DNA from 3 places in the Candidatus Sodalis pierantonii str. SOPE genome. Region 3 is predicted to be linked to each of the others. Evidence: predicted binding sites of a transcription regulator. Region 3 holds the regulator's gene; each other region holds the start of a gene.
The links. Region 3 encodes ArgR, which controls arginine synthesis, uptake and breakdown. Its sites were predicted from a motif close to ANTGAATAAAAATACANT; they were not measured.
Positions count from the first base shown of each region.

Region 1: argA (amino-acid N-acetyltransferase) is a predicted target of ArgR. The motif match lies at 4,761-4,778, and genes of this name have one in related genera.
Region 2: argC (N-acetyl-gamma-glutamyl-phosphate reductase) is a predicted target of ArgR. The motif match lies at 5,899-5,916, and genes of this name have one in related genera.

Region 1 covers NZ_CP006568.1:3,709,209-3,716,859, forward strand. The annotation lists partial or broken gene SOPEG_RS18480 (M20 family metallopeptidase) at 1-586, shown strand, start outside; gene SOPEG_RS18485 (M28 family peptidase) at 579-1,718, shown strand; gene SOPEG_RS28915 (hypothetical protein) at 1,785-2,264, shown strand; gene SOPEG_RS18490 (transporter substrate-binding domain-containing protein) at 2,330-3,178, shown strand; gene amiC (N-acetylmuramoyl-L-alanine amidase AmiC) at 3,317-4,576, opposite strand; gene argA (amino-acid N-acetyltransferase) at 4,811-6,154, shown strand; gene recD (exodeoxyribonuclease V subunit alpha) at 6,293-7,651, opposite strand, start outside.
Region 2 covers NZ_CP006568.1:2,876,044-2,883,694, reverse strand. The annotation lists gene sthA (Si-specific NAD(P)(+) transhydrogenase) at 1-617, shown strand, start outside; gene oxyR (DNA-binding transcriptional regulator OxyR) at 600-1,517, opposite strand; gene SOPEG_RS14540 (glutathione peroxidase) at 1,661-2,395, shown strand; gene argH (argininosuccinate lyase) at 2,467-3,840, opposite strand; gene argB (acetylglutamate kinase) at 3,973-4,749, opposite strand; gene argC (N-acetyl-gamma-glutamyl-phosphate reductase) at 4,770-5,774, opposite strand; gene argE (acetylornithine deacetylase) at 5,966-7,114, shown strand; partial or broken gene ppc (phosphoenolpyruvate carboxylase) at 7,367-7,651, shown strand, end outside.
Region 3 covers NZ_CP006568.1:1,277,477-1,285,127, forward strand. The annotation lists gene SOPEG_RS06585 (gamma-glutamylcyclotransferase family protein) at 1-285, shown strand, start outside; gene ppa (inorganic diphosphatase) at 330-860, opposite strand; partial or broken gene fbp (class 1 fructose-bisphosphatase) at 1,044-2,033, opposite strand; partial or broken gene mpl (UDP-N-acetylmuramate:L-alanyl-gamma-D-glutamyl-meso-diaminopimelate ligase) at 2,223-3,578, shown strand; gene SOPEG_RS06605 (YdgH/BhsA/McbA-like domain containing protein) at 3,874-4,131, opposite strand; gene argR (transcriptional regulator ArgR) at 4,808-5,278, opposite strand; partial or broken gene mdh (malate dehydrogenase) at 5,532-6,462, shown strand; gene SOPEG_RS06620 (DNA-binding protein) at 7,251-7,628, shown strand.

The DNA of each region.
Region 1 (7,651 bases), 2.1 Mb from region 3:
CGCGGCGCCGCCCTGATGACTGAAACCACGTTAAGCCACGAAGTGCTTAGCGGTGACGCCAACCTGGTGGGCAACACCCCGCTCGAACAGCTCATGCATCAGCATATCGAGCGGCTGGGTCCGCCGCCGTTCGACGAGGCGGATCGCCGCCGAGTTTCAGCAAACCTTCAGTGCGGACGATATCGCCGCTTCCTTTGGCCGATTTGGCCTGCCGGTGCGTAACGATGTCCCCCTGTGCGATGTGGTGTTTGCGCCGGAAAGCGGCGACGGCACCCTGGTCGGCTCCACCGATGTCGGTACCGTAAGCTGGGTGGTGCCGACGGTCCAGCTGCGCGGCGCCACTTATGCCATCGGTACGCCGGGGCACTCCTGGCAGTTGGTTGCGCAGGGGAAATTGCCCGCCGCTCATAAAGGGATGACCCATGCCGCCAAGGCGATGGCCGCCACCGCGCTGGATCTCTTACAGGACCCGGCGCTTATCGCCCGCGCGCAAGAAGACTTCGCCCGGCGCCTGGCCGATCGTCCGTTTATCAATCCCATCCCTGACGATGTGGATCCGCCATTATCGGAGAACGCCCATGTCTAAGCTCACCGCTTCGCCGGATCGGCCTCGCCTGATGGCGCATTTGGCCGAATTCGCCAAACGCGTCAAGTTATCCGGTACGGCGCCCGAGCTTGAGAGCTTCCACTATTTACAGCAACAGATGCAATCCTACGGCTATCGCACCGAGCTGTTGTCGCACGATGCCTGGATTAGTCTGCCAGGCGAGGAGCGGGTGACGGTGGACGGTCAGTCCATTCCCTGCATTACCCACTCCATGTCGCTCTCCACGGCCGAGGCGGGGATCACCGCGCCGCTTACCTATATCGGCGCCGGGCATGAGGCGGATTTCGCCGCGGCCGACGTTGTCGACAAAATCGTGCTGATAGACGGCATCACCACCGAGGAAGAGGCGGCGCTGGCCAAGCGCTATGGCGCCGTGGGCCAGTTGCATATCAGCCCGACGGAGCATCTCTACGAGATGTGCGTCTCACCGGTCTGGGGTAGCCCCTCGCAGCACACCCGCCAGCAATTGCCCACTACGGTTATTTGTACCATCAGCCGCGACGACGGCGCGCCGCTGCGCGACCGCTGCCGCGACGGCGAATCACCGCTGGTCACGCTGTACGCTCAGGTCAACACCCGCTGGCGCAAAACCCCGATTTTAGTAGCCGAGCTCTCCCCCGGCGGCGATGATGCGCCCTTTGTCCTGTTCACCGGCCATCACGATACTTGGCATTACGGCGTCATGGATAACGGTAGCGCCAATGCCACGATGTTGGAAGCGGCGCGGTTGCTGGCCGAAGCGCGCGAAGGCTGGCAGCGCGACCTGCGTCTGTGTTTCTGGTCCGGCCATTCCCACGGCCGCTACTCCGGCTCCGCCTGGTATGCGGATGAATACTGGGATGAGCTTGATAGGCGCTGCGTCGCCCACGTTAACGTGGATTCCACCGGCGGTGAAAACGCCAGCGTCCTGACGAATTCGTCGGTGATTGACGAACTAAAAGGCGTCGCCGCCGAAGCGGTGGCGGCCGTCAGCGGCCAGCAGCACCTCGGCCGCCGGCACGGCCGGGCCGCCGATCAGTCTTTTTGGGGCGTGGGCATCCCGTCAATGTTCGGCAGCCTAAGCCACCAACCGCCGGGCCCGGTCAAAATGCTGACCGCCCTCGGCTGGTGATGGCATACGCCGCACGATACCCTTGAGCATATCGATCCCGCCAATCTGGAACGCGACACCGCCATCGTGCTGCGGGTGCTGTGGCACTTGCTCAGTTCGCCCGTGGTGCCGCTGGATTACACCACCTTCTGCGCCTCGCTGGACGCCGAGCTGGTCAACCTGCAAGCTGCGCTGGGGGATCGTCTGGATCTCGGCCTATTGCGCCAGCGGGTCCAGGATCTGCGGCAAGCGGCGGCGGCGGTTAATCAACTGGCATTAAGCGCCCGTGGCGAGCAGGCCCAGCGTCTGAACCATGCGCTGATGCGCGCTTCACGTCTGCTGGTTCCGCTCAATTACACCGCCGGTAATCGTTTTTGCCACGATAGCGCTTTGCCGCATCCGGCTTGGCCGTCGCTGGGCGGCTTGCGGGAACTGGCCGCGCTGCCGGCCGACAGCGAAGAACAGCCGTTTTACGCCGCTCCCGCGCGCCAGAACCGCAATCTGGCCGCGCATGCGCTGCGCGAAGCCCACGCCGCGCTGGCAGCGGCTATTGCGCACCCCTCCTGATTCAGGGCGGGTGCATTGCCACGGCCGGCGCGCCGGCCGTTATCCTCTGTAACCGGAACTCGTCTATGAAACAGCCTAGCGTTATCGCCGCCGCGTTGACAGTCGCCCTCGCCTTCACGACATTCACCGCCGATGCCCAGGACGGGCATCGGGTGCGCGTCGCTATCGAAGGTGCGTTTCCTCCCTGGAACGCCCTCGACTCCCACGGTCAGTTGCAAGGATTTGACGTGGATCTTATCCACGATCTGTGCAGGCGGGCCAAAGTGGAATGTCAATTGGAAAGTGGCGCCTGGGCCACGCTGGTACCGGGCCTTAACGTGGGTAAATATGACTTGGTGATGACGCTGGGAATCAATGAAAAACGTAAGAAAGTGGTGGATTTCACCGTGCCTTACGCCAGCGGCGTCGCCAGTTTCCTGGTGCTGAAAAACGGGCCGTTGGCGTCGATGCCGATGCGCGGCGAACGGCTGAACCTTAACGATAAAACCCGCGCGGATCCGGTGATGGCGACGCTTGGCGCTATGCTGAAAGGCAAAACTGTCGGGGTGGTGCAATCCACCAGCCACGAGCAACTGATGAAAACTTACTTCGGCGATGACGTCACGGTACGCACCTATCGCAGTTCGGCGGAGCGGGATCTGGATCTCAAGGCAGGCCGTATCGACGCCGGTTTCGATAGCGGGGTGTATGCCCGGTCGGTGATGGCGAAACCCAGCAACGATACGCTTATCAATGCCGGACCGGATCTCAAAGGCGCGATGCTCGCCACCGATGTCGCAATGGGCATGCGCAAAGGGGAAACCCGTCTGAAAGCCACCTTTGACGCGGCTATCACCGCCGCCGTGCACGATGGCGTGATCCGCCAGCTGTCGCAGAAATGGAGCAAAATGGACCTGACGCCGGATTTGCCTTGATAGGGCGCCCGCGCGGCTCCGTTATCGTCCGAGTTCGGAACACATGGGCCAAACCCAGGTCCGGCGCTCGCGCAGGCCGGCCTGAAGCGCGGAAGTGAGAAGCAGCCACATCAGGCACCCATTTCCAAGCGCGGCGTTTTAGCGCCGCGCCAGTACGCCTCCGGCGGCAAAATAGGCTTTGATACCCGCCAAAATCGCTTCCGCCATCTGCTGCTGATAACGGGCGGTACGCAGCCGCCGTTCTTCTTGAATATTGCTGATGAATACCGTCTCCACCAGAATCGGAGGAATATCCGGTGCTTTCAAAACCGCAAAACCCGCCTGATCGACGCTCTTTTTATGCAATTGGGTGATCTTGCCCACATGACTCAACACATGCTTACCGAATTTCAGGCTGTCGTTGATGGTAGCGGTCTGCATCAAATCGAAAATCGTATGATCCAGATAGCGATCGCCGCTTTTACTCACACCGCCTATCTCATCGGCGGCGTTTTGCGTTTGGGCCAGATAGCGGGCCGCCGCGCTGGTGGCCCCTTTAGTGGATAACGCGAATACCGAGGCACCGTGGGCGGTGCGGCGGGTAAATGCATCGGCATGTATTGAAACGAACAAATCCGCCCGCTGCTTACGCGCCTTGGCCACCCGCACCTTCAGCGGGATAAACACATCCTCATTACGGGTCATGTAGACCTGCATATTCGGCTCGCGTTTAATCAGCGCGCTCAGGCGGCGGGCTATCTGTAGAACAATATCCTTTTCACGGGTTTTATATTTGCCGATAGCGCCGGGATCTTCGCCGCCGTGGCCCGGATCGAGCATCACCACCACCGATCGATCGCGCCCGGCCTTCCCGGCCTGCGGCGCCTGGGATTCCGGCGGCAGGGTGCGCGCCAGATCGCCCTTGTTATAATCTTCCAGCAGCGCCAGTAGCGGGTCGTCCTGCACCGCGGAACGGCTGCCCTGGTGCGGGTAAAGATCCAGCACCAGCCTGTGGCGGAAGCCGTGGGCCGGCGCCAGCGTCAGAAAACGCGGCGCCACTTTCTGTTTCAGCTCCAGCACCAGCCGCACGGTTTGGCCATCGAACTGGCCGACCCGCATCTGGCTAATATAGGGGTCTTCCGGCCGCACCTTCCCGCTGAGCTGGCTGAGCATCGAATTGAGCCGCAGACCTTCGATATCCAGCACCAGCCTCTCCGGGCCGCTCAAGGTAAAGGTGCGGTATTTCAAGGTGACATTCGATTCCAGCGTCACGCGGGTATAGCTAGAGGCGGGCCAAATGCGCACCGCCACAATGGTTGGGGTGGCGGCGAAGCCAACCCGGCTGACGCTTAGCAACCAGGTGGCGGCCACGCCCTGCAACAAATGTCGGCGCACGCGGTTGTGTTCTGAATCAGGCATAACGCCCCGGTAATAACATGTGCATTATCTGAAAAACCAATCGTTTATCGTTAACGGCGGAAACTTTAACCAAACCGCCGGCCGCTGTCATCCCGAAAAGGCCAGACATGGGCGGTGCGGAGCGAACTTTGCGCATCTTTACAAAGTGGACTACTGTAAATCGGGACTTGCCAAACGGGGGTTAAAAGAATAAAAATACACAAAATCAGAATAATCATTCACAGAGGGTAGGCCGTGAAGGAACGCAGTACAGAATTGGTTCAGGGTTTTCGCCATACGGTTCCTTATATCAATGCACACCGTGGCAAAACCTTTGTCGTTATGCTGGGCGGCGAAGCCATCGAGCATGAAAATTTCGCCAGTATTGTTAATGACATCGGCCTGTTGCACAGCTTGGGTATCCGCCTGGTGCTGGTGTACGGCGCCCGGCCGCAAATCGACGCCAATCTGGCGGTACACCATCTTGAGCCGATTTACCACAAACATACCCGCGTCACCGACGCCCCCACCCTCGAACGAGTGAAGCAGGCCGCCGGCCAGCTACAGCTGGATATCACCGCCCGACTGTCGATGAGTTTGAATAATACGCCGCTGCAGGGCGCGCACATCAATGTGGTGAGCGGCAATTTTATTATTGCCCAGCCCTTGGGCGTGGATGATGGCGTGGACTATTGCCACAGCGGCCGCATCCGCCGTATCGATGATGAGGCGATTCATCGCCAGTTGGACGGCGGCGCCATCGTCCTTCTCGGCCCGGTGGCGGTTTCGGTCACCGGCGAAAGTTTTAATCTCACCTCCGAAGAGGTGGCGACGCAGCTGGCTATCAAGCTGAAAGCGGAAAAGATTATCGGCTTTTGCTCGTCGCAGGGCGTGATTGGCGAAGACGACGATATTATTTCCGAACTGTTCCCCAACGACGCCCAGCGGCGCATCGAACAGTTGGAAGCGCGCGGCGATTACCATTCCGGCACCGTGCGCTTTCTGCGGGGTGCGGTAAAAGCCTGCCGCAGCGGCGTGCGGCGCTGCCATCTTATTAGCTATCAAGAAGATGGCGCGCTGGTGCAAGAGCTCTTTTCCCGCGACGGCATTGGCACGCAGCTTGTGATGGAAAGCGCCGAGCAGGTGCTGCGGGCCACCATCAACGATATCGGTGGCATTCTGGCGCTCATTCGCCCTCTGGAGCAGCAGGGGATTTTGGTGCGCCGCTCCCGCGAGCAATTGGAGATGGAGATCGACAAATTTACCATTATCGAACGGGACAACATGACCATCGCCTGCGCGGCGCTTTATCCCTTTCCCGATGAGCAGATAGGGGAAATGGCCTGCGTGGCGGTGCATCCCGATTATCGCAGTTCGTCACACGGCGAGATGCTGTTGACGCGCATCGCGCAACAGGCGCGTCGAATGGGGCTGAAGAAACTGTTTGTACTCACTACCCGCAGCATTCACTGGTTTCAAGAGCGCGGCTTCACCCCGGCGGAAGTGGACATACTGCCGAACCAGAAAAAGGCGCTGTATAACTACCAGCGCCGGTCTAAAATTCTGGTGGCCGACCTTGAGACGCAGGACGGCTGTTAAACGATAAAGCGATCGAAACGGCGAAGTTACAGGACGGCCACGGTGCGGTGAGGCAATCCTAACGGCCAGCACGCGGGACGGCCGTTGAGCCTAATACCGTGGGACCGGCGGGCCAGGCGGAAAACATCGCCGCGCGCGTCAGCGGTCGTCGGCTGGCTGCGGCGGTACGGCCTGGCCCGCAGCCAGCCGCTCGATTAGGCCGCTGCGCCGCTGGGTTTTGGTCGCCATGGCGTGTTGCAATACCACGTCGGTCGCGTACAGGGACAACCGCGCGCGCGCGCGCGTGACCGCGGTATACAGCAATTCTCGCGTTAACACCGGCAAGATCTGATTGGGTAACGCCAGCGCGGTATGGTGGAATTCCGACCCCTGGGATTTATGCACCGTCATCGCGAATGCCGTCTCATGCTCCGGCAGTCGGCTTAGCGGCACCGCTTTGACACCGCCGTCCGGCAGGGAGAAATGCACGCGCAGCGTCTGTTCGCCATCCCAGAGCAAGATCCCAATATCGCCATTATACAGCCCCAACGACGGCGCATTGCGTACGATCATCACCGGCCGCCCCGCGTAGCTGCGCCCGGCATTGCCGAGGGTGAGCAGCCCCACCCGGCTCAAGGCCAGCTCAATACGGTCGTTCAGACCGGCGACTCCAAAAGGCCCTTCCCGCAGCGCGCACAGCAGGCGGAAGCGGTTAAAGGCGTCCAGAATCGCGGCCGGCGCATCATGGTTGCGCACCCGCGACAAATAGTCCCGATAGCCCTCGACGCAGTCGTCCAGCATACGCTGATAATCCGCCGTCTCACGCAGCGGCGTGTAGACGACATCCGCCGCGGTGCCGGCGTTAAGCAGCGCCAGCGCGTCCTTGGCGTCGCCGGCGTTGATAGCATTTGCCAGCCGGCCAATACCGGATCCTTCATCGAAACGGTAGCTTTTACGCAGCAGACATAAACTATCGGCAACGCCATAACCGCCGCCGCCCGTACCCGCCGGCAGCGTAAAGCCCGTTAGCCGCGTCAGTTCCGCACGGCGCGCGGGGCGGTAACCGGCCTCGGCGAACTGGCAGATATCGCCCAGCACCGCTCCCGCCTCCACCGAGGATAGCTGGCATCGATCCCCCAGGAAGATCACCCGCGCTTGCGGCGGCAGCGCCGCAATCACATTGGCCATCATCGGCAAATCAACCATTGATGCTTCATCAATGATGAGAATATCCACATGCAGCGGGTTTCCACGGTGATAGCGCATCCGCTGGCTGTTGTGCTGCGCCCCGAGCAAGCGGTGCAGCGTTATCGCCTCGCGCGGCAATCGCTGTTTCTGCTCTTCATCCAGCCCCAGACGCTGTAGGGCCAGGCCGAGGGATTCGCTCAGGCGCGCTGCCGCTTTTCCGGTGGGGGCCGCCATTAACATGCGCGCACGACCGCCGTCGCTCAACTGCAACAGGGCCGCCAGGAGCTTCGCCACCGTGGAGGTCTTGCCGGTGCCCGGCCCGCCCGATAT
Region 2 (7,651 bases), 1.6 Mb from region 3:
CCGATTGCCTGCTTTACGCCAACGGCCGCACCGGCAATACCGACACCCTTCAGTTGGATAATGTCGGGCTGGAAGCGGACAGCCTCGGCCTGATTAAAGTCAACAGCATGTATCAAACCGCCGCCCGCCATATCTATGCGGTCGGCGATGTGATTGGCTATCCCAGCCTAGCCTCCGCGGCTTACGATCAGGGCCGTATCGCCGCCCAGGTGATAATCAAAGGGCAAGCCAACGTGCAGTTGATTGAAAATATTCCCACCGGCATTTATACCATCCCCGAAATCAGCTCTGTCGGTAAAACCGAGCAAGAACTTACGGCAATGAAAGTCCCCTATGAAGTCGGACAGGCGCAGTTCAAACATCTGGCGCGGGCGCAAATCGTCGGCATGAACGTTGGCAGCCTAAAACTGTTATTCCACCGCGAGACGAAACAGATTTTGGGCATTCACTGTTTTGGCGAGCGCGCCGCCGAAATTATTCATATCGGCCAAGCCATCATGGAGCAGAAGGGGGAAGGCAATACCATCGAGTATTTCGTCAATACGACCTTCAATTACCCCACCATGGCGGAAGCTTACCGGGTTGCGGCGCTTAACGGGTTAAACCGCCTGTTTTAAGCCAGTACCCATGTAGGCTTGCATATGGCTGCGGATACAGTCCGCCAGTTGCTCATAACGCGCGCGCAGCGGTGAACCGGGCCGGTACACCAGCGCGATAGTGCGTTTGGGCTCTGGTTTATAGCAATTGAGATAGCAAACGCCATCCCGTTTGCGCTCCCGCGGTACCGCCAGCGAGGGCAGCAGGGTGATGCCGCTGCCCGCCGCCGCCATATTACGCAGGGTTTCCAGGCTGGTGGCGCGAAAGTGGGTATCTTCGTCGGCGCCGGCCTGGAAGCAGAAACCCATCGCCTGGTCGCGCAGACAGTGGCCGTCTTCCAGCATCAGCAGCCGCTCGCCGGCAAGATCCGACATCGGCACCCGATCGCGATCGGCCCAGGGATGATCGGCATAGATAGCCAACTGCATCGGTTCATCGAACAGCGGCACCTCGATAAACGCTTCCGACTCTTTCACCAGCGCCAAAATAGCGCAATCCAGCTTGCCGCTATCAAGCTGCTGCAACAGCTGACTGGTTTGTGACTCGTGCAAATACATTTCCAGCTTGGGAAAGGTCTGGTGCAGCGTCGGAACAATATGCGGCAGTAGGTAGGGCCCCACGGTGGGGATAAGACCGATATGCAGCGGCCCCGACATGGATTCTCCCTGCTGGCTGGCCATCTCGCGCAGAACTTTCACTTCCCGTAGTACCGTACGCGCCTGATCCACCAGCAGCAGGCCGGCTTGGGTAAACAGCACTTTACGGCTGGTTCGTTCCAATAACATCACGCCCAATTCATCTTCCAGCTTGCGCACCTGTCCGCTGAGAGTGGGCTGACTAACATGGCAGGAATAGGCGGCGCGTCGGAAATGACGATGCTCGGCCAAGGCCACCAAATACTCAAGATCGCGAATGTTCATGAAGTCCTCCGTCGACGCGATAGCCCGCGTCGATAGATAGAATAGCAATCAACGATTAGCCCTATCAATAGCTAAAACCAATAATAATCTCCGCAGCAGGCTCAGGCCGCCGTTCTTCATCCATCACGTTAATAAGGTTAGTTATGTTCCATAGTCAGGAAGGAAAGAGGGTCCCGCAAGTCATATTCCATACCCGCCAGGACGATCAATGGGTGGATGTGTCAACGGATGAACTGTTCAGCCATAAGACGGTAATCGTTTTTTCACTGCCGGGGGCGTTCACGCCGACCTGCTCTTCCAGTCATTTGCCGCGTTATAACGAGCTGGCGGGGCTGTTTGCGCAGCAGGGCGTGGACAGTATTGTCTGCCTCTCCGTTAACGATGCTTTTGTTATGAATGCCAGGAAAGCGGATCAGCATGCGGACCACATCCAATTCATTCCCGACGGCAACGGCGAATTCACCCGCGGCATGGGTATGCTGGTGGAGAAGGCGGCGCTGGGCTTCGGTACCCGCTCTTGGCGCTACTCCATGCTGGTGCGCGACGGCGTAGTGGAAAAGATGTTCATCGAGCCGGACAAATCCGGCGATCCGTTTGAAGTGTCCGACGCCGATACGATGCTATGTTATCTGGCGCCGGGATGTCAGGTGCAGGCGTCGGTGTCGTTATTTACCAAACCCGGCTGCCCGTTTTGCGCCAGGGCCAAGCAGATGCTGGTCGAACGCGGTATGCCATTCGAGGAAATTTTACTCGGGAAAGACGCCACCTCTGTCAGCCTGCGCGCGGTCACGGGACGCGCTACGGTGCCGCAGGTGTTTATCGGCGGCAAACATATTGGCGGCAGCGAAGAGCTGGCGGCGTTTCTGGAACAGACGTAGGCGCGCAACCCACGTCTAAGCGGCAGCGCCGCGGGACGTTCATTTTTGCCCCGGTCGCAGAGCCGCTCACGTCACGCCAGACGCTGTTTCGCCTCGGCGATAGCCTGCGCGATCTGTTCCTGCGCCACGCCGCCTTTCGCCTTACGCTGCGCCAGGCATGACGTTAGCGCCAATACCGGATAGACATCATCGCCTATCACCGGACTGAAGGCCTGCAATTGCGCCAGCGGCAGCGCCTCCAGGGGCAGCCCCTGGCGAATCGCCTCCACTACCGCCTCACCGACGATATGGTGCGCCTCGCGAAAGGGAATACCCAGCGCCACCAGATAATCCGCCAGTTCGGTGGCGTTGGCATAGCCCTGCTGCGCCGCTTCACGGCAGCGCGGCGATTTCAGCTGGATGCCATCGAGTATCAGCGCCGCCATGTGCAGGCAGTCAAGCCAGGTATCCAGCGCGTCGAACAACCCCTCTTTATCTTCCTGCATGTCCTTGTTATAGGCCAGCGGCAACCCCTTGAGCGTCATCAACATAGCGGTCAGCGCGCCCTGTACCCGGCCGCATTTACCGCGGATAAGCTCCAGCGCATCGGGGTTTTTCTTCTGCGGCATCAGCGACGAACCGGAGGTGACGCGATCCGATAACTCGATGAAGCCCGTCTCGCCGGTGTTAAAGAAGATGAGATCTTCGGCAAAACGGGAAAGATGTACCATGCCGATGGCCGCGTCCGACAACAACTCCAGAACGTGATCGCGATCGGAAACGCTATCCAGGCTGTTGCGGGTGGCGCCAGCGAAACCCAGCCAGCCGGCCAGCCGATCGCGATCGATAGCGTAAGCGGTGCCGGCTAACGCACCGGCGCCGAGCGGGCTGACGTCCAGCCGTGTTAATGTGTCGCGCAGGCGGCTTTCGTCGCGGGACAGCATCTCGCCGTAGGCCAGACACCAATGACCGAAGGTGACCGGTTGCGCGCGCTGTAAATGGGTATAGCCGGGCATCACGACGTCCTGATTGGCCTCGGCGGTGAGCACCAGCGCCTGTTGCAATTGGCGAATTGCGCCAAGCAGCTCGGCGACTTGCGTTTTGCACCACAGCTTCAGATCCGTCGCCACCTGGTCGTTGCGGCTGCGCCCGGTATGCAGCTTCTTGCCCAAGTCGCCCACCTTCTCAATCAAGCGCTGCTCAACCCAGCTGTGAATATCTTCCGCATCGCTGGCGAGGATGGCCTGCGGCGCTGCGCGCACTTCTTCCAGGGTGACGTTCAGGGCGTCTTCCAGCTGCTGTTGTTCCGTTTCGCTCAATACCCCAACGGTGACCAGCGCGCGGGACCAGGCCACGGAGCCGACAATATCCTGCTCGGCCAGGCGATAATCGAACCGCAGCGAGTCGTTAAAAGATTTAAAACGTTGATCCGCCGCCTGACTGAACCGTCCGCCCCAAAGTGCCATAACCTGCTCTCCTGAAAACCATGCTGACCCGCGCCGTCGCGCGCGGGCAATGTGAGGGCACGGCCTCATGCCGCGCCGTAAGAGGGTAATATCAAACCGGCCGGCGACCGAAGCGGCCGGCGGTGCCGAGAATCAGGCCAATATGCGGGTGCCGATGGCAACGCCGTTGAACAACGCCGGCAGCTGCTCGGCGTGACGCCAGCTGGCGATATCCACCGGCCTGCCCAGCGTACGTGCCGCATCGAGCGCGGCATTGACCTTCACTATCATACCGTCGGTGATGATCCCCTGTTCGATCAGCTGTTCGGCTTTCTGCGCCGTCATTTCCGCAATGCGCTGGCCTTTGCCGTCGAGGATCCCGCTGACGTCGGACAGCAGGATCAGATCCGCGCCCAGGGTGGCGGCCAACGCGGTCGCCGCCTGATCGGCGTTAACGTTCATCAATGCGCCATCGGCGGTGATCCCGATAGAATTGATGACGGGCAAATAGCCCGCGTCCAAGAGCGTGGTCAGCAGCGCCGGTGAACCGGGATGCGCATGGCCGACATGGCCCAGCGCCGGGTCAAGCGGCGTCACGCTCACGCTGTCGCCGTCCCCCAGGCACAGCCCTACCCCATTAATGGCGTGTTTCTTCGCCCACGCCAACAACGTCTTATTCGCGGTGCCGGCCAGCGCGCCGGTAATAATCGCAATCTGATCCGTAGGCGTCACCCGCAGACCGTTTTTCTTTACCACCGGCAGGGAAAGTTTATGCATCAACTCGTCCACCAGGCAACCCCCGCCGTGGACGATAAGCAAGGGGCGCTGGTGCTCGGCGCGGTAACTATCGAGCGCGGTAAATAAACGCTCCAGCGCCTCGTCGCTGTCCAGCAATACGCCGCCCAGTTTGATAATCAATGGATTCATTATGCTGTTGGCCTCACTTGCCCTTACCAAAGCGCCTGCGTCTGCGCATAACCAAAACGGATATTGGCGCACTGCACCGCCTGCGCCGCTGCTCCCTTGAGCAGATTATCCTCGGCGGCCACCACGATCAGATGTTCGCCCTGCATTTTAAAACCAATATCGCAAAACGGCGTGCCCACTACCGCTTTGAGCGCCGGCACGCCCTGATCGTAAAGCCGCACCAGCGGCTCGTCGTCATAGGCCTGATGGAAACTGGCCGCGACTGCCGCCTGGGTCACGCCAGGCCGCAGCCGACAGGTAATGGTCGCCAGGATGCCGCGGGCAAAATTGCCCAAATGCGGCGTGAAAATCACCGGGATACCCAAATGGCTGGCGATTTCCGGCTGGTGGCGATGGGTGAAGATACCGTAAGGCTGCAGACTGACTTCGCAGAAACTATTGCCGAGCGTTGCCTTGCGGCCGGCACCACTGACGCCGCTGACCGCATTTATCACCGGCCATTGTTCGCCGTTAAGCAACCCCCCTGCGACCAGCGGTTTAAGCGCCAGCTGCGAGGCGGTGGGATAACAGCCGGGCACCGCTATCAGCTGAGCGGTTTTTATCGCCTCTTCCTGCCACTCCGCCAGACCGTATACGGCCCGGTCCAGCCAGTCAGCGTGCTGGTGCTCGAACCCGTAATATTGCGTATAAAAGTCTGCCTGATTGACGCGGTAGGCGCCGGAAAGATCAATCACCACGCCGCCGGCCGCCAGAAACTGCGGTGCCATCGTATGGCTTACTTCATGGGCGGTGGCGAGAAACACCACATCGGCGCACTTCGCCCATGTGCTGACATCGTCCATCGGCTGCAGCGGCAAATCAACAATGCCTTTTAACTGCGGATGCAGCTCGGAGAGCAATTTGCCGGCGTCGGCGCTCTGCGCGGAAACCGTCAGCGCGGCAAGATTCATCTGCGGGTGGCGGGCCAGGTAGAGCGCGAGCTCGGCGCCCGTGTAACCGCTGGCGCCGACAATCAGCATATTCAGCATGGAATTTGTTTGCCTTCTTAACCTTATCGAAACGGGAGTTGGGCGATTCAGCGCCAATCCGCTGTTCACCCGCGAGGTCAAACGTAGTAGTCTGGTAGAAACCCGTTTACATCACGCTCGACGTTAAGTATTTTTATTCACAATTATTGCATGAATATTGATACTATCCAAAGCAAAGGCTGTCAACTACGATGATAAAAATACCCCCTTTTATTGAGCTCTACCGTGCGCTTATTGCCACGCCGTCCATCAGCGCCACCGACGCCGCTCTGGACCAAAGTAATGAGGCGTTAATCACTTTGCTGGCGGGCTGGTTCCGCGATCTGGGGTTTCAGGTTGAAGTCCAGCCGGTGCCGGAGACACGCAACAAGTTTAACATGTTGGCAAGCATAGGCAGCGAGCCGGGGGGATTATTATTAACGGGCCACAGCGATACGGTCCCGTTCGACGATGGCCGCTGGACGCGGGATCCTTTTGTCCTGACCGAGCACGACAATAAGCTTTACGGCCTGGGTACTGCGGATATGAAAGGGTTCTTCGCTTTCGTGCTCGATAGCCTGCGGGATATCGATGCTGCCACGCTGAAAAAACCGCTCTACGTGCTGGCGACGGCGGATGAAGAAACCTCAATGGCCGGCGCCAGTTATTTCGCCCGCAGCAGTCAATTAAGGCCGGATTGCGCCATTATCGGCGAACCGACCTCCCTGACGCCGGTACGCGCCCATAAAGGCCATTTGTCCAACGCGGTCACCGTGATGGGGCAATCCGGGCACTCAAGCGATCCCGCCCGCGGCGTTAACGCCATCGAAGTGATGCATGAGGCCATCTCTCAGCTCAAGCTCCTGCGTGATTCGCTACAGACGCGCTATCACCATCCGGCCTTTGTCATTCCTTACCCCACCATGAATTTTGGTCATATTCACGGCGGCGATGCGGCTAACCGCATCTGCGGCTGCTGTGAATTGCATATGGATATTCGTCCGCTGCCCGGCCTAACGCTCGGCGATCTGGAGGAGCTGATGACCGAGGCGCTGGCGCCCGTCAGCGAACGCTGGCCGGGCCGTATTACGGTGTCGGCGCTGCATCCGCCCATCCCAGGCTATGAATGCCCGGTGGATGCGCCGCTGGTGCAAGTGGTGGAAAAACTGCTGGGGGTAGAGACCGAGGTGGTCAACTATTGCACCGAGGCCCCGTTTATTCAGGCGTTATGTCCCACCCTGGTGCTCGGTCCCGGCTCTATCAATCAGGCGCATCAGCCCGATGAATTTATCGACACGGCATTCATCAAACCCACCTGGGAATTGATCACGCAGATTGTTCAGCATTTTTGCCATCACTGAATGAGTAACACGCTTTCCACGCCAGCATCGTCGCGCGTGGAAAACACCCTTTGCGCAGAAAATACCGCCTGAATGAATAAGATATTCTTATAATTGATAGGTGTAATTAAATTTCGCGAATTGCCGCGAATGTGAGGATTTTTGTCGTGAAATGTTGGCAATTGACGAACCTTGCGATACGTGGCTAGATAATGGCAAACAATTTACGCCATCCGGTGAAATGAATTTTCAAAGAGTCCAATCAGGGTCCATATGAACGAACAATATTCGGCAATGCGAAGCAACGTTAGTATGCTCGGGAAGCTTCTGGGCGACACGATTAAAGATGCGATGGGAAAAAATATCCTGGAAAAGGTCGAAACCATCCGCAAGCTGTCCAAATCGTCCCGGGCCGGCAATGAAAAGCATCGCCAGCAATTACTTTCCACCCTGCAAAACCTTTCCAATGATGAGCTGCTGCCGGTGGCGCGCGCCTTCAGCCAATTTCTTAATCTAGCCAATACCGCTGAGCAATTTCATTCTATATCCCCCCATGGC
Region 3 (7,651 bases):
GATTACACTATTCCAGGCTATGCGCTTTACGATCTCGGCCATTATCCGGCGGTCGTGTCGGGCGACGGCGCGGTCTATGGCGAGGTGTACCGCATCGATTCCACCATCCTGGCGGAACTGGATGCTCTGCGCACCAAAAGCGGCGAATACAAGCGGATCCTGATCGGCACGCCCTACGGCAGCGCCTGGATGTATCTTTATCAGCGGCCGGTCACCGGTCTTACGCTGCTGCCCGGAGGAGATTGGGTACGCCGGCATGAGGACCCTTCCGACGAGGCGGGTTAACGGCCAAAAAAACCGCTCGGTGAGCGACTTTTTTTTCGGCGGTATCATTTCTTTTTGGCGCGCTCGAAAGAGGCGAGAATTTCGGCTTTGGCCGCTTCGACGTTATCCCAGCCGTCGACCTTCACCCATTTGCCAGCTTCGAGATCTTTGTAATGCTCGAAGAAATGGGTGATTTGCGCCCGCAGCAGCTGAGGCAGATCGTCGACGTCTTTAATGTGGTCATATTCTTTAGACAGCTTGGTGTGCGGCACCGCCACCAGTTTGGCATCTTCGCCGGATTCGTCGGTCATTTTCAGCACGCCGACAGGACGGCAGCGCACTACGGAGCCAGGCTGTAGCGGATACGGCGTCGGCACCAGCACGTCCACCGGATCGCCATCCAGGGAAAGAGTGTGGTTGATATAGCCGTAGTTACAGGGGTAGAACATCGCGGTGGACATGAAACGATCGACAAACAGGGCGCCGCTTTCCTTGTCGACTTCATATTTAATGGGGGACGCGTTAGCCGGAATTTCAATGACCACATAAATATCTTCTGGGAGATCTTTGCCTGCCGGTACCTGATTCAAACTCATGTCGTTTTCCTTAAACTTTCCAATAATGGCGAGACGGCTAGTATAACCGATTTTCCCTCGCGGTACGCTGGGCGCCCCCGCGGATAGGCTCACGCTGTTGCACCGGCCAACGCGGCGGCCGTCCGGCCCGTGGCGCGGACGCAGAGTAGCACGGCGCGACATCCCGCCGGCGCGCTCCCAGGCTTAAACGTTATCTGGGTAATCGCGGATAAAGCGTTCAACACCGTTAACCATGGACTCGGTCCCGGTGAAGAACGCGGAACGCTGATGCAGCTCGTGCGGCTCAATATCCAGTATGCGGTTTTTGCCGTCGCTGGCCTGCTCGGCCAGAAACGCTATCGGGTTGCACTCATAGGCTAATTGCAGCTTGCCGTTGGGATGGGTCGCGATGCTGGGATAGAGATAAATGCCGCCTTTGAGTAAATTGCGATGGAAATCGGAAACCAGCGAACCGATGTAGCTCGAGGTGTAGGGGCGGTGGGTGGCTTCGTCCATCTCCTGGCAGTATTTGATGTATTTCTTCACCCCGTTGGGGAACTTGATGTAGTTGCCCTAGTTGATGGAGTACATCTGCCCGGTCGCGGGAAAGCGCACGCTTTCATGGGACAGACAAAAGACCCCCAGCGACGGATCGTAGGTAAAAGCGTGTACGCCGCAGCCGGTGGTGTACACCAGCATCGTGGAGGAGCCGTAGACCACATAGCCTGCGGCGACCTGTTTATTGCCGGGTTGAAGAAAGTCTTCTTCGGTCACCGGCGTACCGACCGGCGTGATGCGCCGATAGATAGAGAAAATAGTGCCAACCGAGACATTGACGTCGATATTGGACGAACCGTCCAAGGGATCCATCAACACCACGTACTTGCCGTTTTCCACCCCTTCAAAGACGACAATCTCATCTTCTTCCTCAGAGGCACTGTCCGCGACCTGTCCACGGGCTTTCAGCGCCGCTTTCAGCTTTTCGTTCGCGAACAGATCCAGCTTCATCTGGACTTCGCCCTGCACGTTTTCAGCCCCGCTGGTACCGAGGATATCCACCAATCCTGCTTTGTTGATGTCACGGTGAATGATTTTAGCTCCGAGCTTTATCGCTGAAAGTAACGCGGTCAGCTCGCCGGTGGCATGCGGAAAATCATGCTGCTTCTCAACAATAAATTCGCCTAACGTTTTCATGACACATTCCCTGAATATCAAAAAGGACCCTGAAGCTACGGATGAAAAGCGGTATAATTTTTTTACCACTACCAGTTAGTCCATCCAGTTTAGCCTAAACAGATTGCCAGTACATCATCAAATACCGTTTCTATCAATCGGCTGGGGCGCTAGAATAGGCGGCATTACGCGGCTAAAAATGGAAAAATTATGCGCATTCATATTCTTGGTATCTGCGGCATCTTTATGGGCGGTCTGGCGATGCTGGCGCGTTCTCTGGGACATGAGGTCACCGGCTCGGATAATAATGTTTATCCGCCGATGAGTACGCTGCTGCAGGAGCAGGGAATTGGTCTGATTCAAGGTTACGATCCGACTCAGCTCGATCCCGCGCCGGATTGGGTCATTATCGGCAACGCCATGTCGCGGGGCAATCCCTGCGTAGAAGCGGTGTTGGAACGCGGCATCCCTTATGTGTCGGGTCCGCAGTGGTTGCACGATCACGTGCTGGCGCAGCGCTGGGTAATCGCCGTTGTCGGCACCCACGGCAAGACCACCACCACAGGCATGGTCGCCTGGATCTTGGAGGAGTGCGGCTATCAACCGGGTTTCGTGATTGGCGGCGTACCGGGCAATTTCACCGTCTCCGCCCGGCTTGGCGATGGCCCGTTATTCGTGGTGGAGGCGGATGAATACGATTGCGCCTTTTTCGATAAACGGTCCAAGTTCGTCCATTACTGTCCGCGCACCCTTATTCTGAATAATCTGGAATTTGACCACGCTGATATTTTTGATGATCTCAAAGCGATCCAGAAACAGTTCCATCACCTGATCCGGCTGGTGCCCGGTAAAGGGCAAATCATTTTGCCGGATAATGACGCCAATCTTAAACACACCCTGGCGATGGGATGCTGGAGCGAAACGGAATACACCGGCGAAGAAGGCGCATGGCGGGCGAAAAAAACCACCCCGGACGCGAGCGGTTTCGAGGTGTATTTTCACGATGAGCCCGTTGGCGCGGTCAGTTGGCAACTGGTGGGCGAGCATAATATGCATAACGCGCTGATGGCTATCGCCGCCGTTCGCCACGTCGGCGTGCAGCCGGCGGACGCCTGCCGGACGCTGGACCGCTCTATCAATGCCCGCCGGCGGTTGGAGCTTAAAGGTACCGCCAACGGCGTGACGGTTTACGATGATTTTGCCCATCATCCCACCGCTATCCTGGCGACGCTTGCGGCGCTGCGCAGCAAAATCGGCGGCACGGCGCGGATTCTGGCGGTACTGGAGCCCCGTTCCAACACCATGAAAATGGGGCTATCCAAAAATGAGCTGGCGCCGTCACTCGGCCGCGCTGACGAGGTGTTTCTGTATCAGCCGCAGCATATTCCCTGGCAGGTGAGCGAAGTGGCGGAGGCCTGCGTGCAGCCCGCGCACTGCAGCGCTGATGTTGATACGCTGGTGGAAATGATCGTGAAAACCGCGCAACCGGGAGATTTCATCCTGGTGATGAGCAACGGCGGTTTTGGCGGCATTCATGCCAAGCTGCTGGATCAGTTGGCGCAACGAGCCACGCGCCAGGGCAGCGCTTTCTCGCGGCAGGGAAGGGTAGCGCTCTGCGCCAGGGCAAAAAAAAACCCGCGAGCGGGGGAAAATCATCTGCTAGACGATGAGGGAATCATCAAATCGCGATGGGTTAATTCCGGACACGGGATTAACTGAGGGTCGCCGCGAAATGATGTGGGTTACAGAGAGTGTTTCACAACATGACACATTGCATAGTGCTGCCAAAAAGCATGCCCGCCGGGTGGCGCTGATCTGCCAGGCGCTACCGCGGGCAGCCGTCCCGGTTCTGGCGAACTGATTATTTGTAAAGCTGGGCGGTGGCGTGCCAGTTGCCGTGTTCATAGGCTTCGGTTACGTGGTAGGCGCGTGCGCCCTTCGCGTCGGCCGCCTGATTCAGCGCCTGATGGATGTCGCTTGGCGCACCGTCGATACCGCTAACGCTGCCCATGGGCTGCAAATCTTGAGCCTGCTGCAGCGAGATCGAATCCGCGGCGAACGCGCCGAAAAACAATGCGGAAAGCACCGCCATTAATGGTAACGCCGTTCTTGCTTTCATCATTTTATTCCTCATATAACGCTCATTTTTCTCGGACTGTGATGCTTATCACGAAGCTAAGTATGCACTAGTAACAACATAAACCAATAGTTTGATAATAATTATTTATGAGAATTTCAGCTTGCAATCATCCAGGTTAGAAGTAAAAGTTATTAAATATGCGCAAAAAATGAGCGTATTTTGTTAAATTCATGTAAAATCATGCGTATAAGTTGATGTGGCTAAAAGTGCGGTCTGAGATAACATTTCCCACTGGCCTACAGATAAAGTCCCTTATTTCTGACATGTAACATCCGACGTCACGCTATTTACCAAGGTAAAAAAACCTACCCGGCGTAAGACAATGTTAAAAATCGCCGTTTAACTTATCGGATCCGGCTTTGTGCATGATGACGGATTAGGGCGCATCCGCCTAAATCGCGTGCCGATGGAGCGCGGTAGCTTCTGGGCATGTACGCGACCGCCGGCGGGAGCCGGCGCTGGCGAAAGGAACGTTAAACGTCGAAAGCGGGATCATTTCCACCCTGCGGCATGCTGGGTTTAACGCCGTGGCGAGGCGCCCGACCGGCAAGCTTAGGCCAGCAGGCGCCGGCGGCAGCTCTACGGTAACGCCGCCGGCATGGCGCATCCCGTGCGCCGTCGGCCCTGCCGGCTGCGAACGCGAGCGGCGGTGGCGTCAGAGCTCTTGGTTAAAGTGGACCAGAATAAATTCATACAGTCGTTTGACCGAGAAGCCAGGCGCGGGCGTGGTAAAGACCGTATCATCGCCAGCAATGGTGCCGAGGATCCCTTCTGATTTCCCCAGCGAATCCAGCATTCGGGCAATGAGCTGTGCCGCGCCGGGGCTCGTATGGATGACAACCAGTGCGTCATTATGATCCACATCCAGCACCAGATTTTTCAGCGGGCTGCTGGCGGTGGGAACGCCCAGCTCCGCCTGCAGGCAATATACCATTTCCATCTTGGCGTTACGGGTGCGTACGGCGCCGAATTTAGTCAGCATACGCGAGACCTTGGATTGATTAATGTTCTCAAAGCCCGCTTCCTGCAGCGCAAGCACAATCTCGCCCTGAGAGCTGAATTTTTCCTCTTTTAGCAGCGCCTTGAACGCCTTGACCAGTTCTTCCTGTTTCGATTGATTTCGCATGTTTTACCGCAGAGTAAGCCGATTATTTAATGGATTATTATGCATATTTATGCAATGAAATTGCTGCCGGAGACAGCTTTCGCTGTCCATGGTGGGTGAAAAGCCCCCAACTTGCAACCCGCCTACAGATGGCCTGCTTCTCCATGCGCTGTCGCAATCCTGATGTTCATCAATTGTCTTTATTAGGCGATGCCTTTATGCTTTTCAGTAGAGTATGAGATGCCATTCTTCGTAGGGATATAAGGAGATTACAATGAAAGTCGCATTGCTCGGCGCGGCAATGCGGCATCGGCCAGGCGCTGGCGCTGCTGCTAACAACCCGTTTACCCCAGGATGGGGAACTCTCGCTGTATGACATCGCGCCGGTAATGGCGGGGATTGCCGTGGACCTCAGCCACATTCCCTCGCCGGTGAAGGTGCGTGATTTTTGCGGTCCAGACGCGTCCCCGGCGTTGCTTGGCGCCGATATCGTGCTGATTGTGGCGGGCGTCGCCCGTAAGCCCCGTATGGATCGTGCGGATCTGTTTAATGTTAATGCCGGCATCGTGCGGCAGCTGGTGGGCCAGGTGGCGGTCTGTGCGCCCGAGGCGCTGATCGGCATTGTCACCAATCCGGTGAATACCCTGGTTGCCATCGCCGCCGGCGTGCTGGCGCAGGCCGGGGTCTATCAGCCGCAAAAGCTTTTTGGTATCACCACCCTAGACGTCATCCGCGCCAACAGTTACGTGGCGGCCATGAAAGGGCTGCGGCCGGATCAAATAGAGGTGCCGGTGGTAGGCGGCCACTCCGGCGTCACCATTCTGCCTTTGTTATCGCAGGTGCCGGGGATCACTTTCAGCGATGAAGAAGTGAATCTCCTGACGCGGCGCATCCACAACGCCGGCACCGAGGTGGTGGAGACCAAAGCCGGCGCTGGATCGGCCACGCTTGCCATGGGGTATGCCGCGGCCCGCTTTACGCTGTCGCTGGTGCGGGCGCTGCAGGGGCAGCAGGGAATTATCGAATGCGCCTATGTCGAAAGCGAGTCGGCGTTTTCCCGCTTTTTTGCCCAACCGCTGCTGCTGGGGCCGCAGGGCGTTAGCGCGCGGCGACCGCTGGGTATCCTCAGCGACTTCGAGCAGCAGGCGCTACAGGATATGCGCGCGGCGACCAGTTCCTGCAGCAGTAGCCCGCCGCCGCCGTGAGGATAAGGCGCTACGATCCTTGCGTCGGCGTGGCCCTTTATAATCACAGCCGCCGGGTGCGGTCTGTTATTTGCCGGCGACGCCGGCATTGTTTTGTCAGGCGTTTCGCCCGGGCTAGGGGCATTGCCGCGCCGGGGCGTGGGCTGGCCCGGCGCGCTTAGGTGTCAGGCAGGGCCGGCGCCGGTGGGGCGGCTATTGCTGATGAGCCGGTGCGTGTGACGGTGCCCTGCGCCGGCGAAAAGGGACGCCTGACGCCATGCGGGGATTGTCTCGACTTCTGTTATGGCGTCGGCGGAGGGATTAAATCTACGCTAAACATTTCATCGCCTCAGCAGGGTATAACGATAAACTTTTCCTTATGCCAAATACTATTTCTGGCCCGGTTTCCGTGTCGAAAATTTAGCAGCAACGCCATTTTCTTTTCCCTTTTCCCGGTCATTCGTTTTCACCTAAACTTATTTCTTAAGGTATAGTTTATTACATTACAGTAATAACATGGATAATGCTATAAGAATTCTATTCAATTAATAATGAACAGTTTTTATTAATTTTGTGTTTTTTATTCTAATAGCTGGCATTGATCTCATTTTTTAATGCCACCTTTGATCCAATGCGCTTTTTTTGTGTTGTAATTAGCGTTACGACAAGTCTTTAATGTTATACATTAAATGTTGTCGTAATAGCGGAACGGGAATCAGGTGCCGTAAATTCCACAGTACCTGCCCAAACCGTGCGATGGCGATAGCGCCAGGCTGTCACCATGACAAGGAGGGGGATTAAAGATGGAAATAAAAAAAGAATGGATTGCAACGCACGAATTGATTGGGGTAGGTGGACTACCCAAAACACGACAGGGACTGAATCGGCGAGCCAGGGAGGAGGGCTGGCAAAAAAGGCGGCGCGAGGGTGCGCGCGGCAAAGCGGTAGAGTATGCCTGGCACAGTTTGCCGGACATGGTAAAAAAGACGCTTTCTTTAAGGACCAACCCGGCGGAGTACCAACTCTCTCCACAGGAGACGTCGGCAACTTGGAACGAAATTCATCGGCAACTTTCCGATGCGGAGCGCGATTTTATCGTCTCTTTTATCGTACGTGAGGGTGTGTTGAACCTGTTAAAGCGTCTGGACTATCCGGATGAGCCGGTTAACGATCTCAGGCCGGAATGAAATAATGCGCCGGGGAAGGCATG